DNA from 2 places in the Ochrobactrum sp. PL_is483 genome. Region 2 is predicted to be linked to the other one. Evidence: riboswitches for the same ligand, from Rfam matches in the RefSeq annotation. Region 2 holds a riboswitch; the other holds the start of a gene.
What was found. Region 2 has a riboswitch for S-adenosylmethionine ahead of AC0TNJ_RS19410 (homoserine O-succinyltransferase). Riboswitches for the same ligand answer to the same signal wherever they lie in the genome.

Region 1: it holds a riboswitch for S-adenosylmethionine, as region 2 does, so the genes downstream of both, AC0TNJ_RS01020 (O-succinylhomoserine sulfhydrylase) here and AC0TNJ_RS19410 (homoserine O-succinyltransferase) in region 2, are expected to answer to the same signal.

The regions. Positions count from the first base shown of each region.
Region 1 is NZ_JBVPGS010000018.1:52,262-55,664, reverse strand. Features, by position in the region: gene apaG (Co2+/Mg2+ efflux protein ApaG) at 1-259, opposite strand, end outside; gene AC0TNJ_RS01020 (O-succinylhomoserine sulfhydrylase) at 500-1,693, opposite strand; SAM riboswitch at 1,785-1,864, opposite strand; gene AC0TNJ_RS01015 (2'-deoxycytidine 5'-triphosphate deaminase) at 2,059-3,150, shown strand; gene AC0TNJ_RS01010 (GlxA family transcriptional regulator) at 3,204-3,403, shown strand, end outside.
Region 2 is NZ_JBVPGS010000040.1:266,463-269,865, forward strand. Features, by position in the region: gene AC0TNJ_RS19405 (MFS transporter) at 9-1,175, shown strand; gene AC0TNJ_RS19410 (homoserine O-succinyltransferase) at 1,120-2,040, opposite strand; SAM-I-IV-variant riboswitch at 2,084-2,193, opposite strand; gene AC0TNJ_RS19415 (copper homeostasis protein CutC) at 2,334-3,056, opposite strand; gene AC0TNJ_RS19420 (ROK family protein) at 3,053-3,403, opposite strand, start outside.

The DNA of each region.
Region 1 (3,403 bases), on a different contig from region 2:
CCGAGGAATATTGAAATGAATCACCGGGCTCAAGTGTTGGCTGCTCGCCAACCACGCCCGCGCCGCGCACCTCTTCGACACGTCCGTTTGCATCGGTGATTTGCCAGTAGCGCGAGCGAAGCTGTACTGTTTCAGCGGAATTATTGGCGATCGTTATACGGTAGCCCCAGACATAACGGTTTTCGTCCGGCTCGGACTGGTCTTCCAGATAAAAAGGTTCGACCGAAACTTCGATCCCCCGCGTTACCGCTTTATACATGCGCACTGCCCTGCATTCACATCGGCCCTGACATCCCGCAATCTGGATCGCAAGGATGCTTGTCTATTTAACGGTTCGTCAGTTCGGTTTACGCCGCTATTCGCCCCTCCTATCGCCAAAGTTGCGGGAGAGGTCAACAATGTGGGACAGCAAATACAACGCAATTGCCGAAATCTCCGGCAATTGCGTCGTTTAGGTCTCTGTTTGCAGCCTAAAAGCCACAATATTGGGAACCGGCGTTCAGCGAGCTACCTTCAACGCTGCTTCCACGTCTTCCACGAGATCGTCCGTATCCTCAAGGCCGAGCGATATGCGAAGCAGGCCGTCCGAGATACCAAGTTCGGCCTTGGCCTCGTCGGTAAGGTTCTTGTGCGTCGTGGTTGCCGGGTGCGTAATAAGGCTTTTTGCGTCACCCAGATTGTTGGAAATGCTGAAGACCTGCAAGGCGTTCTGGAACTTGAACGCAGCCTCCTTGCCGCCTTCCAGTTCCAGAGCGATGAGGGTTGAGCCACCGGTCATCTGCTTGGCGATAATTTCGGCCTGTGGATGGTCTGCCCGCCCCGGATAGATCACGCGCTTGACGCCTGGCTTGCCAGCGAGGAAGTCTGCAACCGCAGCCGCCGAATGCGTTTGCTGGCGCACGCGCACGGACAGTGTTTCAAGGCCCTTCAGCATGATCCACGCATTGAAGGGGCTGAGGCCCGGACCCGTGTGACGGAAATAATCCTGCAGGGTGTTTTCAATCCACTCGCGGTCGGAGAGAACCACGCCGCCAAGGCAACGCCCTTGGCCATCGATGTGTTTGGTTGCCGAATAAACGACGATGTGGGCACCGAGTTCGAGCGGCTTCTGGAAAAGCGGCGTTGCGAAAACATTGTCGACGATGAGCTTGGCGCCCGCTTCATTGGCGACCTGCGCAACGGCAGCGATGTCGATGATTTCGAGCGTCGGATTGGACGGGCTTTCAAGGAACATAACCTTGGTGTTCGGGCGAACAGCCGCTTTCCAGTTTTCGATGTCGGAACCATCGATGATCGAGATTTCGACGCCATATTTAGGCAGAAGCGTCTCGACGATGTAGCGACAGGAGCCGAAGACGGCGCGGGCGGAAATCACGTGATCGCCGGCCTGCACCTGACATAGAATGGCCGCGGCCACTGCCGCCATGCCGGATGCGGTGGCGCGTGCTTCCTCGGCGCCTTCCAGCGCGCACATGCGCTTTTCAAACATGTCCGTGGTCGGGTTGGCATAACGCGAATAGATGAAACCCGGGTCCTCACCCTTGAAGCGCGCTTCGGCAGCTTCGGCATTGGGATAAAGGAAGCCCTGCGTCAGAAACATTGCTTCCGACATTTCGGCAAATCCGGAGCGCAACGATCCGGCATGCACGAGTTCGGTTGCGGGGCGAAATTTGCGGGTACTCTCAGTCGTCATTTTTCCAACCTGTCGAAAAGCTGGTCGGCCGGGGCGGGAAGAAATGCCTCGGCGGCCAATAAAAAACCGGCCTTGCGAACACGCAAAAGGCCGGTAACGAACCGCGGCCTTTTTTAGCGAATTCTTTAACGTGGCTGCAAGCCGGCCGGCCAAATCACCACGGAACAGTTTTTCATTATGCCTGTTGGGCAAGGCCGTCAATGCCGAAACAGTCCCGTTTCAGGAAAAGCGTATCCGAGGCGCCACGAAAATACTCGGATTCCTGCGGAAAACCCGGTTTCCCACTGCTCTAAGGGTTGGCATTGACGCCGCGACCGGTCAATGGTCTTTGTCAAGCAGTGCTTAGGCTACGGAGTATCGGGTTGATGATGCAGAAAGATGCTGGAATTCTGGCGGATGCGGATATTTCCGCGCTGTTTGAAAGCGGTTTGCTGGCGTCTCCACGCCCTCTCGATGCCGATCAGATACAGCCTGCGAGCCTGGATCTGAGGCTTGGCGCAAAAGCATATCGTGTTCGCGCCTCCTTCATGCCGGGCCCTGGCACGCCGGTCATAGATAAGCTGGAGCGGTTGAAGCTGCACGAGATCGACCTGACGGCAGGGGCCGTTCTTGAAACGGGCTGCGTTTATATCGTCCCGCTTCTTGAAGGCTTGGCGCTGTCGCCTGATCTTTCCGCATCCGCAAATCCGAAAAGCTCGACGGGCCGTCTGGATATCTTCACGCGCGTCATTGCCGATGGCGCGCAGGAATTCGACAAGGTGCCGGCCGGTTATAATGGCCCGCTTTATCTGGAAGTCAGCCCACGCACGTTTCCGATTGTGGTGCGTACGGGTTCGCGCCTGTCGCAGATACGCTTCCGCAAGGGGCGGGCCCAACTCGATGAGGCCGAACTTGCCGCGCTCCATGATGCGGAAACGCTGGTCGCTGCGGAAATGCCGAATATCTCCGGCGGTGGCATAGCGCTGTCGGTTGATCTTTCTGGCGGTCCTGACCGGCTGGTCGGCTATCGCGGCAAGCACCATACGGCTGTGGTGGATGTGGACAAGCGTGCGGCGCACGACATCCTTGATTTCTGGGAGCCGATCTATGATCGCGGTGCGCGCGAACTCGTGCTTGATCCGGATGAATTCTATATTCTGGTTTCGCGTGAGGCCGTGCATGTGCCACCGCTTTATGCGGCTGAAATGACGCCGTTCGACCCGCTGGTCGGCGAATTCCGTGTCCATTATGCAGGCTTCTTCGATCCGGGCTTCGGGCATAGTGCTGCGGGCGGAACCGGCAGCCGCGCGGTACTGGAAGTCCGCAGCCACGAGGTTCCGTTCATTCTGGAACATGGGCAGATCGTGGGCCGCCTGGTTTACGAACATATGCTGCATCGCCCTTCGGCGCTCTATGGCGTCGATCTCGGTTCCAACTACCAGGCGCAGCAGTTGAAGCTTTCCAAGCATTTTCGTTGACTATAGTAGCCTCCTCCAAGCAAATATAATTCTGGTGGAGGAGCAAGGTCGACGTGACGAATGGAACTGAACGGGATCGAGACAAACGGCCTCAAGCGGCAACGGATGCTCCGCAACGCAGGCTGTCGGTGGGCGTTGTTGCGCTGCCGGGCTTTACGCTGACGGCACTCAGCCTTTTCCTCGATCCGTTTCGTCTTGCTGCCGATGACCGGGACAAGAGCCGCCAGATACGTTGTGCATGGAAGATTTGCAC
Region 2 (3,403 bases):
TGGCAAATATGGACACCCGGCTATTTGTGCTGGCGCTGGCAACCTTCGTCACTGGTACCGCCGAGAATATCATCATCGGTATTCTTCCGAGCATTGCCCCCGGTTTGAGCGTTTCCGTCAGTGTCGCCGGACAACTGACTTCGGTTTTTTCGATTACTTTTGCGCTCACGGCTCCGCTGGCACTCATCCTCACAACACGGTTCGAGAGGAAAAACATTCTGGTCTCAGCGTTGGGCATTTTCATAGCAAGCAATATCATTGCATGCATCAGCCCCAATTATGCGATCCTGTTTGCCGCGCGGATCGGCATGGCCGCAGCCAGCGCAATCGTTTGCCTGATTGCAACCATGCTCGCCACAGAACTGGTTAGTCCCGCAATGCGCGGACGCGCTATCGGGATTATATTCATGGGCATCAGTGGATCGATGGCGGCTGGCGTTCCGACCGGAATGATCCTCGACGAATGGCTAGGTTGGCGCGCGGTTTTCCTGGGTCTGGCGTTAGCAGCAGCTCTGGTGTTCCTCCTGTCATTACGCGTGTTACCAAAGACTGGACGCAATCCCGGCGGTTTGCCACCTTATATGCCGCACCTGAAATCCTCACGGCTAAGGTCAGCCCAACTGGTTTCTATCTTGATGATCGGCGGACATTTCGTATTGTTCGCCTATCTTTCATCCTACCTTCTGGAAGTGGTCCACATTCCCTCTCACAAGGCCATCTGGGCGATGGTGGCCTTCGGATTAGCCGGAATGACCGGTGGTTATCTCGGTGGCTTGCTTGTCGACAAACTGTCGCCACGGCTGGCTATTGTACTGACACCGCTTCTCTATCTGACGGCGTTGACGGCGATACCGCTTGCAGTCGGCTCGGGCACAATTTTTGGCACAGCGCTGATGGCATGGGCCTGCGTCAGCTGGATGATTTCGCCCGTGGTTCAGAGCTTTCTCATCACGACCGATCCTGCAACAGCCGATGCCGGTGTCGGGATCAATCTGTCAGCCATGCATGTGGGCGTAGCGCTTGGCACCGCGATGGGTGGGCTTGTTTTGCAGCACCTATCTTTCCACGCCCTTCCCTGGTTCGGGTGCATTCTGGTCGCGCTGTCCTTGCTGTGCGCTCTTAACGCTTCCCGATTTTTTCCAGGTCGTAGGGCGTCGATTGATACATCTCGTTAATCCAGTTTCCGAACAGAAGATGCGCGTGGCTCCGCCAGCGATTTTCCGGCTGGCGTGTCGCATCGTCTCCGGGGAAATAATTCGCCGGAACCTTGGTGTCGGGCTGAACCTGAATGTCGCGGAAATACTCATCTGCAAGCGATGTGGTGTCGTACTCCACATGATTGAACATATGCAACGAGCGGTGATGCGGATCGTCCAGCAGACAGAGCCCCGTTTCCGGACTATCGACCAGCACCTTCAGCCCGCTATCAGCCGGAATGTCGCTCTTGCGTACCTCGGTCCAACGTGAAACCGGGATCTTGAAATCGTCCGAGAATCCCCGGAGATACGGCGAAGACGGCGCAAGGTTGCGCTGGCTATAGACGCCAGAGGCCTTGCCCGGCAGTTCATACTTGCCCATGCCGTGGAAATAATGAACGGCGGCCTGCGCTGCCCAGCATATATTCAGCGTCCGGTGCACATGGGTCTGGGTCCAGTCGAAAACACGCTGCATTTCGTCCCAATAGGTAACTTCCTCGAATTCGAGGCGTTCCACCGGAGCACCGGTGATGACAAAACCGTCAAAGCGTTGATCCTGCACATCTTCCCACGGCTGATAGAAGGACAGCATGTGATCGGCAGGCGTGTGGCGCGCCACATGATTGGTGATCCGAACAAGGGTCAACTCCACCTGCAACGGCGTTGCGCCGAGAAGGCGCGCAATCTGCGTCTCGGTGGTGACCTTGTTCGGCATCAGGTTGAGAAGACCGATTTTCAACGGGCGAATATCCTGACGAATGGCATCTGCTTCGCGCATGACCATAACGCCCTCGGCCTGGAGAACACTGGTTGCTGGCAGATCGTCAGGAATTTTAATCGGCATAGTCGCGTCGGTCCCTAGTTTGTAGCGGAGCGGACGCAAGTGGCTTTATCCGTATAATTGCCGGTTTGGCCACATCCTCTCTTTGCGGAGAGTACCACCTTGCCCGGAAAGGCAGGTTGGCGTTGGGCGTCGCCCCAACTCTTGATGTGATGCCACTTCTACTCAATCTCTTTCGGGGTGGCAATAGGGTTTAAGTGCCACCCCGAACTGTTTGAGAAATTTCCTTTTCACGAGCTGACCGGTGCGCGAAATCAGCACTGTCATAGACACACGGAATTTGGAATGAACGGCCTTTAAGTATGTTCGATTGCGGCTTTCAGCTCACTCACACGCCGGGCTGCTGTCCGAAATGATTGTTCTGTCGCAAATCCAAACGTGACAGCGCGAACATCCGTCTCGGGGACAGGTGCACGGCATGAAGCATGTATTTCCGTCACGCCTGTCGCATCTACTATGCGCCTCACGTTCTCGGCCTTAATGCCGCTGCCTGGCATGATGCTGATACGACCGGCGGCCATTCCAGCCAACAGCCGCAGATTATCCAGTCCCTCCTCCGCCGTTTGTGACAGACCGGACGTTAGAATACGTTCGAAACCGAGCGTAATCGCCTGTTCTAGTGCTGTCTTCATATCAGGAACCAGATCAAAGACGCGATGAAGCGTCGTTCCGAGGCCTTGCGCCTCTGCAACCAGCCTCCGCAACATCGCAACATCAAGAGAACCGTCAATCAGCGAAGCGCCAACGACAACACCCGCCAAACCGGCATTTCTTGCGTTGCGGATATCGGACATCATGATGGCTTCGTCTGCTGCCGAAAAGCAGAAACTGCCGGCGCGGGGTCTGACCATTGCGTACACCGGAATTGGTGCCTGCGAAGCAAGTTCCATCAAGGATTGTGAGGGCGTCAAGCCGCCCAGTTCAAGGGCGGAACAGAGCTCGATGCGATCCGCGCCGCCTTCAATTGCCGAATGAAGACCTTCGGCGCTATCCACGCAGACTTCCAGTAACACGCTCACGCCTGATGCCCCAATATTGCTGCTCCCACCAGACCGCCGTCGCTGCCAAATATACCGGGGACGACTATCGGCTGTTCTGTCTTTCGCAGGATTCGGGTCCTCACCGCCTGGTCAATGGCAGAAATCAGCTCTGACGCGGTGGCAAGACCACCACCTACGGGGATGATTGATGTGCCGGTTACATTGACAACAGCGGCCAGCGGATCGGCTACCAGCTGGAGATAGGCGGAGACTGTTCTCGCAGCCTTCTGACAACCGGCGAGCCAATCCTGTAAAATCCTATGGCTGGTTGCATCGGCAGCATTCAGAAATCGATGCAGTCTCTCAATCCCCCGCGCGCCGCCAAT